Regions from separate parts of the Pseudovibrio sp. WM33 genome, predicted to be linked through region 1. Evidence: predicted binding sites of a transcription regulator. Region 1 holds the regulator's gene; the other holds the start of a gene.

What was found. The regulator PhoB, encoded in region 1, activates phosphate uptake and scavenging genes when phosphate is short. The targets are predictions, from matches to a motif close to TGTCATNNANCTGTCAT.
Region 2: a site for PhoB is predicted at 4,890-4,906, ahead of PsWM33_RS00445 (glycerophosphodiester phosphodiesterase family protein). Genes of this name have one in related genera too.

The regions. Positions count from the first base shown of each region.
Region 1 is NZ_LMCK01000074.1:9,198-17,328, reverse strand. Features, by position in the region: gene pstC (phosphate ABC transporter permease subunit PstC) at 1-1,153, shown strand, start outside; partial or broken gene PsWM33_RS28875 (DUF3333 domain-containing protein) at 1,146-1,652, shown strand; partial or broken gene pstA (phosphate ABC transporter permease PstA) at 2,283-2,993, shown strand; gene pstB (phosphate ABC transporter ATP-binding protein PstB) at 3,058-3,849, shown strand; gene phoU (phosphate signaling complex protein PhoU) at 3,883-4,587, shown strand; gene phoB (phosphate regulon transcriptional regulator PhoB) at 4,661-5,356, shown strand; gene PsWM33_RS12650 (GcrA family cell cycle regulator) at 5,504-6,064, opposite strand; gene PsWM33_RS12645 (aspartate aminotransferase family protein) at 6,868-8,070, shown strand; gene argF (ornithine carbamoyltransferase) at 8,067-8,131, shown strand, end outside.
Region 2 is NZ_LMCK01000002.1:68,061-76,191, forward strand. Features, by position in the region: gene tyrS (tyrosine--tRNA ligase) at 1-265, shown strand, start outside; gene PsWM33_RS00430 (cytidine deaminase) at 314-721, opposite strand; gene PsWM33_RS00435 (hypothetical protein) at 960-1,730, opposite strand; gene PsWM33_RS00440 (site-specific DNA-methyltransferase) at 1,936-3,033, opposite strand; gene PsWM33_RS00445 (glycerophosphodiester phosphodiesterase family protein) at 3,458-4,678, opposite strand; gene PsWM33_RS00450 (AMP nucleosidase) at 4,983-6,461, shown strand; gene mutY (A/G-specific adenine glycosylase) at 6,525-7,577, opposite strand; gene PsWM33_RS00460 (DUF721 domain-containing protein) at 7,724-8,131, shown strand, end outside.

The DNA.
Region 1 (8,131 bases):
GAGTGTTGCAGGACTGTCGAAAGCAGAACTTCAGGCATTCTTGCGGGACGCACGCGCCATCGCATTTGGCGGCATCGTGGCCTTCTCTGATGCCGGCAAAGAGCAGGCGGCAGAAGTGTTCAGCTCGCTCGCACAAACATCATTCATTCTTAAAACAACGCTGATCATCGCCTTGGTTGTTGGTGGTCTGTGGTACGGCAATCGCACCATCACACCGGCAATGCGAGCCCGTCATTTTGTAGAGCGCACCGTCATGGGATTGCTGATCCTGTGTTCTGCTGTCGCGATCTTCACAACCATCGGTATCGTTCTCTCGCTTATCTTCGAAAGCTTGATGTTCTTCCGCCAGATCCCAATTCTGGATTTCGTCTTCGGCACTCACTGGAGCCCGCAAAGCGCCTTTGAAGGGGCGGGGGCCGAGCACGGCGAAGCCAATACAGAAATCTTCGGTGCAATCCCGCTTCTGGTTGGCACCATGTTGATCACAGCAATTGCTATTTTCGTAGCCGCGCCCGTTGGTCTGCTCTCCGCAATTTACCTCTCCGATTATGCAAGCACGCCAGTGCGCGCCATTGCAAAGCCGGTTCTGGAAATTCTGGCTGGCATTCCAACCGTGGTCTACGGTTTCTTCGCGGCGCTGACTGTGGCACCCTTTATTCGTGGCTGGGGCGAAAGCATCGGCCTGTCAGTCAGTTCAGAATCTGCACTGGCTGCTGGCCTTGTCATGGGCATTATGATCATTCCGTTCGTCTCCTCCCTTTCTGACGACGTGATCAACGCGGTGCCGCAGTCACTGCGCGATGGCTCTGCCGGTCTTGGTGCCACCAAGTCGGAAACAATCCGCCGGGTTGTTCTGCCAGCCGCTCTTCCGGGCATCGTGTCCGCTCTCATCCTCGCCATCTCCCGCGCCATCGGTGAAACCATGATCGTGGTGATGGCTGCAGGGCTTGCCGCAAACATAACGGCAAACCCGCTGGAAGCTGTAACAACCGTGACCGTGCAAATCGTCACCTTGCTGGTCGGTGACCAGGAATTCGACAGCGCGAAAACACTCGCAGCATTTGCACTCGGTCTTCTCCTCTTCTGCATCACACTTGCTCTGAACATCTTCGCTCTGCGCGTCGTGAAGAAATATAGGGAACAGTATGATTGATATCGCTCAGGACACTGCCGGTACTGCCATTGGCGGGCGTGTCAAAGGCATTCCTTCCGGCGTCCATACGACAGACGAAGCTCGCAAGCGCCTGAAAAAGCGCTACAGCATGGAAGCGCGCTTCAAGGCTTACGGCATGGGTGCCATCGCACTGGCCGCAACGTTTCTGGTTCTGCTGCTCTTCACAATTGTCGGCTCAGGCTTGCCTGCCTTCACTTACAACTACGTAAGCGTGCCGCTCAATCTGAGTGCAGAAAAGGTCGATCCGGCCAATCCGGCTGGCGCAAGCTACAACAAGATCATTCGCGACGGACTGAAGGCAGAATTGCCATTTGCTTCCGACCGTAAAAACCGCCGTGTGCTCTATTCTCTGGTGTCCTCCGGTGCCAATGTCACGCTGCAAAAGCAAGCAATAGCCGACCCATCCATACTGGGTGGGACCGGTCCGGTTGCAATCCCGCTCTCCGACTTTGCCGACCTTTATGTCAAAGGCCTGATCACAAAGAAAACCGAGATCGCCACCTCAAGTGCAGCAACAGTTTCCGGCACGGACGGTCAGGTGACCATCAGTGCAGAAAAGCCTGAGTTTGAGAAGATCCTTGCGGCGTTGAAAACCTATTATGATCGCGAAATCGAACTGCTGACAGGCAAGATTGAAGCGCGTGGCCGATCAGAAATCAGCGTGAAAACCAAGATCGCAGGCTTGGAAACCCGGTTGGCCAACGAGAAAGATCCTCTGGTAGCACAGCGCCTGACCTCTGAGGTTGAAGGCAATAAAGCCGCTCTGGTCAAGATCATAAACGCACTGGAAAAGCAAAAAGCTGAACTGGTTACTCTGCAGGGCCATCTTGCCAACATTGGCACGGGCGGCACACTCAATGCTAACATGCCAAGCTTCTTTGTAGAGGTGAACGGCGGAACCATTAAAGCAGAAAAGGTGACACCAACCAGCGTCACCGGAACAGCCTTCATTCCGCTGTCTACGGATGCTGCCGTACCAGCTGGCCAGTGGGGCATTGAAGAGCTGGAAACGCCGGAAAGTTTCCGCAAGTTTTCAGACAAAGAAATCGCCTACACCGACTATCTGGTCTCCAAAGGCACTGTTGCAAACGAGTGGAACTCCATCTTCTTCAAGTCCGGTGCAAGCCGTGAGCCAGAGATGGCAGGCATTTGGGGCGCAGCCGTTGGTTCCTTCTGGACCATGCTCGTTACCCTGTCCCTCTCGTTTCCAATTGGTGTGTCCGCTGCAATCTATCTGGAAGAGTTCGCGCCAAAGAACCGTTGGACACATCTGATTGAGGTGAACATCAACAACCTCGCAGCCGTGCCGTCCATTGTGTTCGGTCTGCTTGGCCTTGCGGTGTTCCTCAACGTCTTCGGTCTGCCGCGATCGGCGCCGGTTGTTGGCGGTATGGTGCTGGCGCTCATGACCCTGCCAACCATCATCATCGCCTCCCGTGCAGCGCTTCAGGCCGTGCCACCAAGCATCCGCGAAGCCGCACTCGGCGTCGGAGCCTCCCGCTTGCAGGCCGTGTTTCACCATGTGCTGCCACTGGCAATGCCGGGCATCCTGACCGGAACCATCATCGGCATGGCGCAGGCACTGGGCGAAACCGCACCACTTCTCATGATCGGCATGGTGGCCTTCATTGTAGATATCCCGGCAAGTCCGGTTGATCCCTCTACCGTGCTGCCCGTGCAGATCTTCATGTGGGCAGACTTTCCCGAACCTGCCTTCCAGCAGAAAACCTCTGCTGCGATCATGGTGCTGCTCGGCTTCCTGATCTCGATGAATGCAATCGCAATCGTCCTTCGTAAACGTTTTGAGCGCCGCTGGTGATTTGAAAGGCAAGATCATGGCATTGGAAATGACCACAGACACCGAGAGTGCAATGGATACAACAATGAGCGCCCCTCCAGCCGTTTCAGCTGAAGGCGAAACACTCAAGATGCGTGGCCGCGATGTAAAAGTGTTTTACGGCGACAAGCAGGCCCTTCATGGTGTCGATCTGGATGTCCGCAAAAATCAGGTGACCGCGCTGATCGGCCCGTCCGGTTGCGGCAAGTCCACCTTCCTGCGCTGCCTGAACCGCATGAACGACACCATCGATATCTGCCGCGTGCAAGGAGACATTCTCCTGGACAATGACGATGTCTACGACCCGCGCATTGATGTGGTGGAACTGCGGGCCCGTGTTGGCATGGTGTTCCAGAAGCCCAACCCGTTCCCGAAATCAATCTTCGAGAACGTGGCCTACGGCCCACGCATCCACGGTCTGGCACAAGGCAAGTCAGATCTGGAAGATATCGTCGCAAGTTCCCTGCAGCGTGCAGGTTTGTTTGAAGAAGTGAAAGACCGTCTGGACGAGCCAGGCACAGGCCTTTCCGGTGGTCAGCAGCAGCGCTTGTGCATCGCGCGCGCAATCGCTGTGTCCCCGGAAGTGATCCTGATGGATGAGCCGTGTTCTGCGCTCGACCCGATTGCCACCGCGAAAGTGGAAGAGCTGATGGACGAGCTGCGCCAGAACTACACCATAGTCATCGTAACCCATTCCATGCAGCAGGCCGCACGTGTGTCCCAGCGCACCGCGTTCTTCCATCTGGGTAATCTGGTGGAAGAGGGGCTGACCAACGACATCTTCACCAACCCAAAAGACCAGCGCACGCAGGATTACATCACAGGCCGTTTTGGTTAAGAATAAAAGAGCGGTACTCTAAGGAGATATCCGATGAAAGATCATATTGTCTCTTCCTTCAATGAAGAGCTAAAAGAACTGGCCGGACGTGTCGTTGAAATGGGCGGACTGGCAGAAACCCTTGTTCACGACGCTGTCACCGCACTGCTGAGACAGGACCGCGAACTGGCAACCCGCACCATCGCCGCCGACCAGCGACTGGACAACATGCAGGCCGAGCTGGAAGAGCTGTGCATCTCCGTGATCGCACGCCGCCAGCCAATGGCAAGCGATCTGCGCGACATCATCGCCGCCATGCGTATCTCCAACGACCTGGAGCGCGTTGGCGACATGGCCAAGAACATCGGCAAGCGAACACTGGCGATTGAATCTGAGTTCAACAACAAGCAGCTCGCTGTGGGTGTTGAGCACATGTCTGATCTGGCGCTTGAGCAGCTCAAAGCCGTTCTGGATGCCTACACCTCTGGCGATCTTGAGGTTGTCCAGCGCGTACATGTTCGCGATGACGAAGTGGATGCGCTTTACACCAGCCTGTTCCGCCAGCTGCTCACCTACATGATGGAAGACCCGCGCTCCATCACCATGTGCGCGCACTTGTTGTTCTGCGCAAAGAATATTGAGCGCATCGGTGATCATGCAACCAATATCGCAGAAAACATCTACTACATGATCTCCGGAAGCCACCTTCCAACAGATCGTCCAAAAACGGACGAACTGGCGCAGAGCACAACCGTGTAGAGTGTGTTCACTTATAACGAGCAGAACACACGCAATTGCTTTATAAGAGAAGGTGCAAAGAGAGCACTTTACTATGCCTAAGATACTGATTGTAGAAGACGAAGAACCGCTAAGCCTGCTGCTGCGCTATAACCTTGAAGCAGAGGGCTACACTGTTGACGTGTGCGCAAGAGGAGATGAGGCGGAACTCCTCCTACAGGAAAGCCAGCCGGACCTGCTGCTGCTGGACTGGATGCTTCCGGGCCTCTCCGGCATCGAGCTCTGCCGTCGTTTGCGGGCACGCTCAGAAACCGAGCGCATGCCGATTATCATGCTGACAGCGCGCGGCGAAGAATCCGAGCGCATCCGCGGTCTGGCAACCGGGGCTGACGATTATGTCGTCAAACCGTTTTCCGTTCCGGAACTTATGGCCCGTGTTCGTGCGATCTTCCGCCGTGCATTGCCAGAAGTTGTCTCCACAATGCTCAAGTCTGGCGACATCGAGCTCGACCGCGAAACCCACCGCGTGCGCAGAACAGGCCGTGAAATCCACCTCGGCCCCACAGAATACCGCCTGCTGGAGTTCCTCATGAGCGCACCGGGCCGGGTGTATTCTCGTGAACAGCTGCTGGATGGAGTCTGGGGCCATGATGTTTACGTAGATGAGCGCACCGTAGACGTCCACGTAGGCCGCCTGCGCAAAGCCATCAACAAAGGCCGCATGAAAGACCCGATCCGCACTGTCCGTGGCGCCGGATATGCTTTTAACGACCAGTTCGCTATAGGTTAAGTGTTTAAGGCAACAATGGAAATCTAAAACCGCCCAAGGGCGGTTTTCTCATATCTACAGGTCACCGACATTAGCAGCTGGCAACCCCCAAAACAGCAAAAAGCCGGGCTTTGGACCCGGCTCAATACGTTGCTTTTTCAGCTCAGATTAGCTTGCACGGCGGTTGCGGCGGTCGCTGACGGGCTGATAGGCAATGCTGCGGTGATGCGCACAATAAGGTGTGCCTGCATCTGACTGGCGACCACAGAAATAGAAGTCATCAGAACTCGGATCACCAATCGGCCACTTACAGGTGCGCTCATTCAATGTCAGGATGGAGGCGCGCTCTGAAACCGGAATAAAGAGATCGGAGGTTGGGACTGGAGAAATTTCTGATTGGATAGCTTCAATCGGTTCAACTTTAAGGGCGTTGGCACCTGCTATTGTTGGCTGAATCTGTCGGGGACTTGGAGAAGGCGCAACAGCTGCAATCGCTTCAGCCACTGTTGGTTTGGTGGATGTTACAACCCTTGCCGCTGGGGCAGGTGCCTTTCTCGTCTTGGTTGCACCGCCTCCCGACTTAGCACGACCTGAAAGACCAAGGCGATGAACCTTACCAATCACCGCATTACGGGTCACATTGCCAAGTTCCCCCGCGATTTGACTGGCGCTTAACCCGTCTGCCCAAAGTTTGGTTAGTAACTCTACACGTTCTGCTGTCCAGCTCATTAAAGGGCCCCGTCTTCCTTCAGTGGCGCGCAAAACAGCATTCGCTCAGTTCGGACGCATCCGAAAGTGCCGCTTACCTGAGCGTGTGTGCTTGCAGCGTTCAGTAACTACGAGATGGTGTATAACTCTTAACACACAGTACTATATGGGCGTTGATACGATCAACAACCTCAAAGAATTGAGGTGGGGAAGACTCTGGTTTTCCCCAGAATTGCCGTACTACTACTTACCTATAACAGCCTTCTTGTGGTGGGAGAAGATTATCAATCTAAAGAATAGGAGCTGTTTGTTAAACCAAGTTCCACCGCATTCTTTCCAACACAAAGTAAGAGCTGATAGCGTTACCCCGTTGATATTTAATACATATATTTACCACTGAAAAACAACTAGTAAAAAACACTAGTAAACTACAAATTGCATAACACAAGAACTAAGCGCACTCCTCTCTCATATGCCGTAGTACACGCTAGAGGTGTATTGAATAAACCTTAAGAACCGTGGAAAAAAACTGGTCATAGAGCATGGGATTTAATCTCTACTCCATCCTCTAAAAATGCCACAATGCATGCTTCTTCCGGTAGTAGCCTGTTTAAGCTGCACCAGAGGGAGAGACACAAAGCTGGCAGCCAATTCCTGAACGGGAGTAAGGTATTGCTGGCAATACGTGTTATTGACTGCCCTGAGGGAACGCGGTTTATATGTCGCCTCTCTTAGTTTCAAAACGCCACACGGCGTTTTTTTGTTTTTGTAGCAACCAGGACTTTTGAGCATATCGAGAAAGCTCAATCCATAAGGAGTAAGAAATGACGACTTCGTCGCTAATGCAGACTTATGCACGCTCAGACCTCGCGTTCGAGCGTGGGGAAGGTGTCTGGCTGATTGCGGCTGATGGTCGACGATACATGGATTGTGCCTCGGGTATTGCCGTCTCCGGCTTGGGTCATGCACACCCAAAGCTCGTTGAGGCGCTGAAGTCTCAGGCTGAAAAGCTGTGGCACGTCACCAATCTCTATACAATTCCAGAGGGTGAGAAGCTTGCAAAGCTGCTGACAGACAACACCTTTGCTGATGTTGTGTTCTTCACCAACTCCGGGACGGAAGCAACAGAAGGGGCCATGAAGGCCGCACGGCGCTATCACTTTGCCAAGGGTAATCCTGAAAAGAACCGCATTATCACCTTTGAAAATGCGTTCCACGGCAGAACCATGGCAGCGCTCGCCGCTGGTGGCCAGCAAAAGTACCTCGAAGGCTTCGGCCCTGCGCCAGAAGGGTTCGATCAGGTGCCCGCTGGTGATCTGGACGCGGTTAAAAAGATGGTCGGACCGGAAACTGCAGCCATCATGCTGGAGCCGGTTCAGGGTGAAGGTGGTATCCGCACCATGGACCCGGCCTTCCTGAAAGGTCTTCACCAGATCTGTGATGAGAATGACTTGTTGCTGATCTACGATGAGATCCAGACAGGTGTTGGCAGAACCGGCAAACTCTTTGCCCATGAGTGGGCAGGCGTTGCACCGGATCTGATGGCGATTGCAAAAGGCATCGGTGGCGGTTTCCCAATGGGGGCGTTCCTCGCAACCAATGAAGCGGCCAGTGGCATGGTTCCTGGCGTTCACGGCACCACCTTCGGTGGCAACCCGCTGGCGATGGCTGTTGGCAATGCTGTTCTGGAAACGGTTCTGGAACCAGGCTTTCTGGAAGCTGTTCAGGAAAAAGGCTTGCAGCTGAAGCAGAAGCTGGCTTGCGCTGTCGATCAGCACAGTGATGTGTTTGAGCTGGTGCGCGGTGAAGGCCTGATGCTTGGCCTGAAATGCAAAGTGCCAAACACACAGGTGCTGGCCCACATGCGCAACAACGGCCTGCTGCCGGTTGGTGCCGGAGACAACGTGCTCCGCATTATGCCGCCAATGACCATTACCGCTGAAGAAATTGACCTGCTCGTTGAAAAGATTGAAGCCGCTGCTGCGGACATGGAAACCGAGCTGAAAACTGCCGAGACTGCCAAATGACCACTATGACAAAACCACAGCACTTTCTCGATATCAGCGATTTTTCCGGTGATGACCTTCG
Region 2 (8,131 bases), on a different contig from region 1:
TCAGGAAGACCTCTCTCAGCCAACCCACGAGCTACCTCTATCCCTCCTCGCCAAACCACTTGGCCTGCTGGACCTGCTGGTTAAAACCGGCTTCGCCACCACCAACAACGAAGCCCGCCGCCTCATCCGCGGCGGCGGCGTCCGCCTCAACACATCCATCGCTCTGGAAGAAACCCGGATGATTTCTGAGGGTGATCTGAAGCCGGGTGAAAGGCTGACCCTAGCGGTTGGTAAGCGCCGTAAGGCATTGGTGGAGTTTGTGTAATCGAAAAGAGGAAGGCGGTCAGCGTAGAGCTGGCCGCCTCTTTGTAGACTACAAGGCCTCACCGTTCACGATTGACCAGTGATGAGGTTGAAGTTCTCGTAGGTTCTTAAAGATCAGCTTGTTATCACTATTGGAAACTGCTGCCTTCACATCCCCACCCCAATGCACCAACCGCTCCTGACAAATACCGCAGGGTGTTAATATAACAAAGGGGCTGTTCTCATCATCCCGGCAGATACACAGGGAATGGGTTACAACTTCATCCAGCTTATGCGCTTCCAGAATTGCACCTACTTCCATGCAAAGGGATAGGCCATCATTCTTGGTATCTGGTGCAATACTGGTCAGGATTTTGCCGCTCTCGGTTCTAATAGAAGCAGCACCACCCCACCCGGTAGGATAGCGGCGCTCAATCAGCAGCTTAGCTTCTTCAAATAGAGTTTGCTCAATAGTCATTCTGCCACGCTAAAGCTTCTGAGCGTATCAATCAAACTGTGTTCTATAGAACCTGGTTGGATCCTTATACCCTCAGTGAATTGCGAGGTTGCGGTGTGGGATCAGGATGTGGTTGTTGCTCCCGTTTAATAGGTTTTATGATGGGGTACTGGTGACCAGCCCAACAGCTGGCCACTTCGCGTTATATTGAAGCTCATTGCTATTCGGAATAAGTCTAAGGAAAATGGTTTTTATTTTCCTACTGAAACGTCCTGATACATGCTTGAATGAAGGCCGATTGGTTTGGTCGTGAATTGCCAAATGCGCCGACAGCGAAGTATTCCCTATTAGAAATAAGTGGCTGTTTTGGAGCCGTATTCAATTGCGTAAAGTCCGCGACATTCGGCAGAGTTTGTGGTGAGGTACCACATAACTCAAGCTTGGACATTAAGTCTGGTAGTGTGTTTTCGTAATATTTTCGCAGGTATATGTTTTTCATAAAAACATGCCCGGTATGAGCTAGATCGATTTCGCGAGGAGCATCGACGACATGTATTTCTTGGTATTGTTGGCCACCTGCGACTTGCTGGAAGAATATTCCATGTAGTGGCCCATCATTTACATAGTAGAGCAGATTGTCGCGGTTTCCGGGGGGATTAGCATTCATCTGCTGAATTCGGTTTGTTGAGATCTTGTTCTGGCCATGTAGCTGATCCACCCGATCAAGAATCTCGCGTTTCGTCGATCCTAGCAAATGAAATTTGATGTTATTATTATTTTGCTGGTTGTGTGCGAAGGTACTTGCATGATCCCAATTGCCGGCATACATCCCAACGACACGTGTATGACTTTGCTCTATGGCGAACCCATCTACATGAAGCGGACGAAATCGTGCAAATGAGCCGTCATCAGTCATGTAATAGCAGCTCGGAATTTGGTCTTCTGCAAGTCGATAGTTCTGAGTTGTATCGACAGAACCAAAAACCATATTGGTTTTCTTGATGAATGTAATTGGAACTGGTTGAGACACAGTGTTTTCTCCTTGTTTTTACAAAGAAGAAGACTGAAGTGCCACATGCTTCGTGAAACGCCGGGTCATGCAAGTTGCTGCTATCCTTACCAAACCATAAAAAAAGCCCCCGCCTATAAAGGCAGGGGCCAAGTCATATGGATATGAAGCAGGGACAAACCCTGTAAACCGTGGGGCGAGGTCGCCACACGAACTGTGTAAGACGCTACTTAGGCATTTGCGAGCGGACGACTTCCCGAAGGGCGTCAACCGGCTCAAGAGCCTTGCCACGTTTGATGTGCCAGAAGGTCCAGCCATTACAGGCTTGCTGACCCTGAACGAGCGCACCCACCTTATGAATGGATCCTGAATGCTCGCCGCAGATCAAAGAACCATCGGCGCGAACCGTAGCCTTGAAGCGTCCACGGGCATCGGTCAGTTCCGCGCCCGGTGTCAATAATCCTGTCTCCAACAAATTGCCAAACGGAACCCGTGGAAGGGAGCGCTTGCCTTGTGTCATCGCCAGAAAATCATCGTTGGCAGGTGTAACCCGGTCAATCCGTTCGGAAGCGGCTTTGATGTAAGAGTCTTCACGCTCACATCCCACAAAGTGGCGGCCAAGCTTCTTGGCAACAGCACCGGTGGTGCCTGTGCCAAAGAATGGATCAAGGACCACATCGCCCTGGTTTGAAGTGGAGAGCAGCACGCGGTAAAGCAAGCTCTCCGGCTTCTGAGTTGGATGCACTTTGTCGCCGTTGTCGTCCTTCAGGCGTTCATGACCAGTGCAGATAGGCAGCACCCAGTCAGACCGCATCTGAAGATCGTCGTTAAACGTCTTCATCGCATCGTAGTTAAAGGTCGGCTTGCTCTCTTGTGAAGGGCAGGCCCAGATGAGCGTCTCATGAGCATTAGTAAAACGTTTGCCACGGAAGTTCGGCATCGGGTTTGTTTTCAGCCAAACCACATCATTGTTGATCCAGAACCCAAGGTCCTGCATCACCGCACCAACGCGGAAAATGTTGTGATAAGAGCCAATAACCCAGATGGACCCGTTTGGCTTCAACACGCGGCGAACCGCCTGCAGCCAAGCACGAGTGAACTCATCATAAGCTTTAAAGCTGGAGAACTGATCCCAGTGATCATCGCAGGCATCTACCTTTGAATGATCAGGCCTGTGCAGATCTCCGCCCAGCTGTAGGTTATAAGGGGGATCGGCGAAAACCACATCCACGCTGTTGTCCGGAAGCTTGTTCAAAGCCTCAACACAGTCGCCCTTAATAATTGTATCAAGCCAGTCTGGCTTGGTGGAAATGTGGGGTGCCATCAAGGACACCCCTTCTTTACGCTGTACTCTCATTGCGACGCAACACCTCACGCAATTCATGAGTGCTATGGTTACCCACTATGGTAAACCAGAGGTTAATAGTGGATATCTTTTATTCTTTTGGAATCAACGCTTTATTTACAGATTCGAATATTCGTCTCGAAGTTAACTCCCATTAATATTCGACCGCGGATTCCCTTGGGGTAGATGTTTATGAGGAGTTAAAATGGCGAAAATAGAGAACTGAAATATTTTTTTGAGAGTCAAGCTTTTTTGCTGGCTAAAAAGAACAAGGTAAACGCACTGCGGGGACAGCGGGCAAATCGGTTAACGAGTGTGGCAGGGCTTACGCTGCGGACAGCGCAAAAAAAAGCGCGCCATGTAAGGCGCGCTTCCAAAATGCAAATCAGTGCAGGAGAGGGGCTTACTCAATCCCCATGCAGTTGGCGTAAAATGTCACTGTTGCTGGCCAGTCAGAAAACACACCGCTGACCTTCACGTCCTGTGCCAGCACATCCAGCAGCTCATAAACGCTGCCTTCGCTGGTGATCGCATTATTGATGCTGCGATAGTACCAGCCGCCTTTGTTGTGAGAGAGCAGGCCAGAGCGCTCCAGCGTCCAGGTGAAGATCTTGATGCCAGCCTCATTCGCAGCCTTTGCATAAGCCGACGGCACGATCTTCCCGTTATCCAGAGTGACAAGCATCCAAAGAGGAGGGGAGATATAGTTCACACCCATCTCTTTCAGCTCAGCCATGGACGGCTTGAAGCTGGTTGGATCAGATGTGTCAAAGCCCTGCATACGGAAACGGCCATCAAGGAACACGGCCTGCTTGCCAAACTCAGGCTCATTCTTGATCCAGTACAGCACATCATCCAAAAAGAAGGACTGCGGATAAACGTCAGAAGCTGGAATACCTGCTGCTTTATACTCTTCAATCAGCTTCTGAGCGAAATCTTCCTGAGAGAACCCGTCAAACGGCATCTTCACGCTCGGGCGCTTCAACTCCGGCGTAAACTTAACGCCCTGTTCTTTGAAGAGCTCAATGGACTGAGCATGGGTCATCAAAGTGCCACCAGCACCAGCTGCCGCATAAAGGTCTGTGCGCCAGTCAGCTGTGCCTTTCAGGAAGTCCTCAACCGTTGTTGCAGCTGGATTAGAGGCGTCCATCTTGCCGGTGAGACCTTGGAACTCCGCCAATGTGATCTCAGAGGTTCTGCACTCCGCCGCTGCTTTCTCGCCATTGGCAGCAGCAGTAAACGGAGCAACACACGTGCTGGCCAGATCGGTCGCGAGGATATCTGTGGTGGTCGCCAGATCATTTTGAGAATGACGGCAGACCAGCTCCTTATCTTTGGTGAAGGTAACATCGCATTCCTGCACACCCGCACCCATCACAGCCGCAGCTTGATAAGACTCTAACGTATGCTCAGGAAACTGCAGGGGAGCCCCACGGTGCCCGATCGTGAAACTGGAAGCCTTTGCAGGATTGCCGATACAGGCACGCAACTTATCCTTCAATGGGCTCTCTTGCATCTGTGCAACGAGAAAAGTAGGCCGCGGCCCCAACTGGGCAGCTTGTGCGCTCACAGTAAGGCAGGTGCCAGCCACCAAACCAAGCGCAGCAGTACGAACAAAGTGCATAAAAAGATCCCTCCCGATCATCTGAAGCGTAGTCCTACAAAGTGCCTCTAGAACTCGCCCATGCAATTTTCGGGATAGTTTTACAGAATAAACTGAAGGAGATAAGGGTAAATATGTAGCTATGAATCTCAATTCTGTGTGCAGAGCTGAATCTGACGCTGCGTGAAAATATCCTCACTCACTAAAAAATAAACCATATTTGTCCGCAGTTTGTCTTGACCCTGTCGTAAACATCCCTCAGATATATAGTGACACGAAAGAGGAGAAACCGAACGTGTCGACTATATCCGATAGCGACGTTGTGATGGAAAGCCGTTCCATCCGTACGCCTGAGACAATTCCCCCACAATCCTTTAAAGATGCCAGTGAAGCTGTTGCGCACCTGATCTATCTGTTTGATCGGGCGACTGACTTTCTACGTGAGAATTTTAAAGAGGCTGCACAGGGCAGCATGTCGGAAACCCGGGTCAGAGCATTTTACCCGGAACTGCGATTTGAAGTATCCAGCCACATCCGCGTTGATACGCGCCTGTCCTATGGCTTTGTGGCAAGGCCTGGCAAATATAAGACCACAGTCACTCGGCCAGATCTTTTTAAGAACTACCTGGAACATCAGATTGATCTTTTGATCAAGAACCATGGCCTTGAAGTGGTGATCGCTGAAAGTGATCAGCCGATCCCGCTGCACTTTGCCTTTTATGATGGCGCACACGTGGAAGGCGCTTTGCCATCCAGCGAAGAGCGCCCGCTGCGTGATGTGTTTGATGTGCCGGATCTTGCCGTCATGGATGATGCCATCTCCAATGGCACCTACCGTTCAAAAGATGGCTTTGAGCCGCTGGCGCCGTTTACGGCTCCGCGCGTGGATTATTCCCTGCATCGCTTGCAGCACTACACCGCAACCGCGCCGCGCTATTTCCAGAACTTCGTGCTCTTCACAAACTATCAGTTCTACATTGATGGCTTTGCGCAGATGGCAAAAGAGCTGATCAATGATCCGGAGAGCGGATATGTGGCCTTTGTCGAGCCGGGCAATCTCATCACCTATGCAGGTGATAAAGAACCGCGCGAAGGTGTGGCCCCGCCGCGCCTGCCACAAATGCCAGCCTATCACCTGCTGCGGGAGGACAACTCCGGCATCACCATGGTGAACATCGGTGTTGGCCCGTCCAACGCAAAAACCATCACCGACCACATTGCAGTGCTTCGCCCACATGCATGGTTGATGCTTGGCCACTGCGCTGGGCTCAGAAGCAGCCAGCAGCTCGGTGATTACGTACTGGCTCATGGTTATGTGCGTGAAGATAAGGTGCTGGATGCTGACCTGCCAACATGGGTTCCAATCCCGCCTCTGGCAGAAGTACAGGTCGCGCTGGAAGATGCCGTTGAAAAGACCACCGGTTACAGCGGCTATGATCTGAAGCGTGTAATGCGCACAGGAACCGTAGCCTCCATCGATAACCGCAACTGGGAACTGCGCGACCACCGCGAGCCGGTGCAGCGTTTCTCTCAGTCCCGTGCGATCGCGCTGGATATGGAATCCGCAACCATCGCCGCCAACGGTTTCCGCTTCCGCGTTCCCTATGGAACCTTGCTCTGCGTGTCAGACAAACCGCTGCATGGGGAGTTGAAGCTGCCCGGCATGGCGACAGACTTCTACCGGACGCAAGTGAATCAGCATCTGGAAATTGGTGTGAAGACCATGGAGGTCCTGAGGGAAATGCCGTTGGAACGGCTCCACTCTCGCAAACTCCGCAGTTTCATGGAAACAGCATTCCAATAAGCACCAATCAGCATCTGCAAGAATAAGAAAAGCCGGGCCCAGACCCGGCTTTTTGCTGCGCACTTAAATCACGCTGCCGGCCTTAAGTGCTTTCATCATCACTGTTGGCAGGGCTTCACCTTCCAACTCATCTGGCGCGGACCACCAATATCCGTCAGGCTCATCGTAATGAGCGGGTGCCTGTGCCTGCCAGACGCTCATTTCCAGATGGAAGTGCGTGAAGGTGTGCTTCACATCCTTCGGCGTACGCACCCAATCCGCAGTAATCGGAGCATGTGAGAGGTCTTCCATCGCTGCATCATCCGCCCAGTGGGTGGTGATTGGCTCACTCATGCCTGCAAGTAGTCCTTTATCTTGGCGTTTGCGCAAAAGAATGCGACCACGTGCGTCGCTGAGCAGAAAGGCCATGCCACGTCGTGTCGGTTTCACCTTCTTGGGGGCTTTGCGTGGCAGAGTGTCTGCAATGCCTTGCTTGCGACCCTCACAAACATCCATCCATGGGCAGATGCCACAGGCCGGAGACTTCGGTGTACAGATTGTGGCGCCAAGGTCCATGATGGCCTGCGCAAAGTCGCCGGGACGGTCATGCGGTGTCACTTCAGCCATCAAGGGCTTCACTTCAGCTTTGAGGGCAGGGAGCTCGGTCAGCAATGCGTGACGGCGGGACAGAACCCTCTCCACATTGCCATCAACCACAGCTGCATGGCGCCCAAAGGCTATCGTGGAGATTGCAGCAGCCGTGTAAGGACCGATGCCGGGGAGCTTTAAAAGCCGCTCTTCTTCCTCAGGAAAACGCCCATTGTGATGCAATTGGACAAATTTTGCACACTTATACAGATTTCTTGCACGGGAATAATAACCAAGCCCAGCCCACGCTTTTAGGATGTCTTCTTCCTCCGCATTGGCCATATCAGCAAGTGTTGGCCATGTCTTTATGAAGAGATTGAAGTAGTTTTTCACTGCCGCAACAGTAGTCTGCTGAAGCATGATTTCTGAGAGCCAGACATGGTAAGGGTCTGGTTTTACACCGGAAAGTATATCAGCAGGAGCTGTTCGCCATGGCAGTTGGCGAGAATTTCTGTCATACCAGTAAAGAACAACTAGATTATCTTGCATGGTTTTGTGGGTTAACCTTGGTTTTGATCCCTAAATAATTGGGGTTCCCTTGGTAATTCATGGTACCGCGGAAAACGGGACTGAATTAAGACTAATATAAAGCAATGGTCATATATGTGCCTTAATCTAATGGCGTGATGAAGACGATGAAAGCAACTGCGCAAAATCGGGTTTCCAGGAGATCAAGCCATCAGCTAAACGAGCTGATTGGTAAGACCATGCACCCTGTCGCGCGCAAGCGCGGATTTGCCAGTGCCGACCTTCTCACCGCCTGGCCAGAACTTGTCGGCAAGAAGTATCACGGAAAAGTACAGCCCGGTAGGCTTGTTTGGCCAAGAGCCAAAAGCTCTGAGGGAGAGCCGGTTGCAGAACCTGCAACACTTCTTGTTCATGCGGATGGCTCCACTGCTTTGTTCTTTACGCATGAAGCTCCACAACTGCGAGATCGGATAAACGCCTTTTTAGGCTGGAATGCGGTTGGCCGCATCAAGGTTGTGCAGCGTCCGGCGCTCAGAACCAAAAAGATCACACCAAAACCGCTTCGTGAGCTGTCA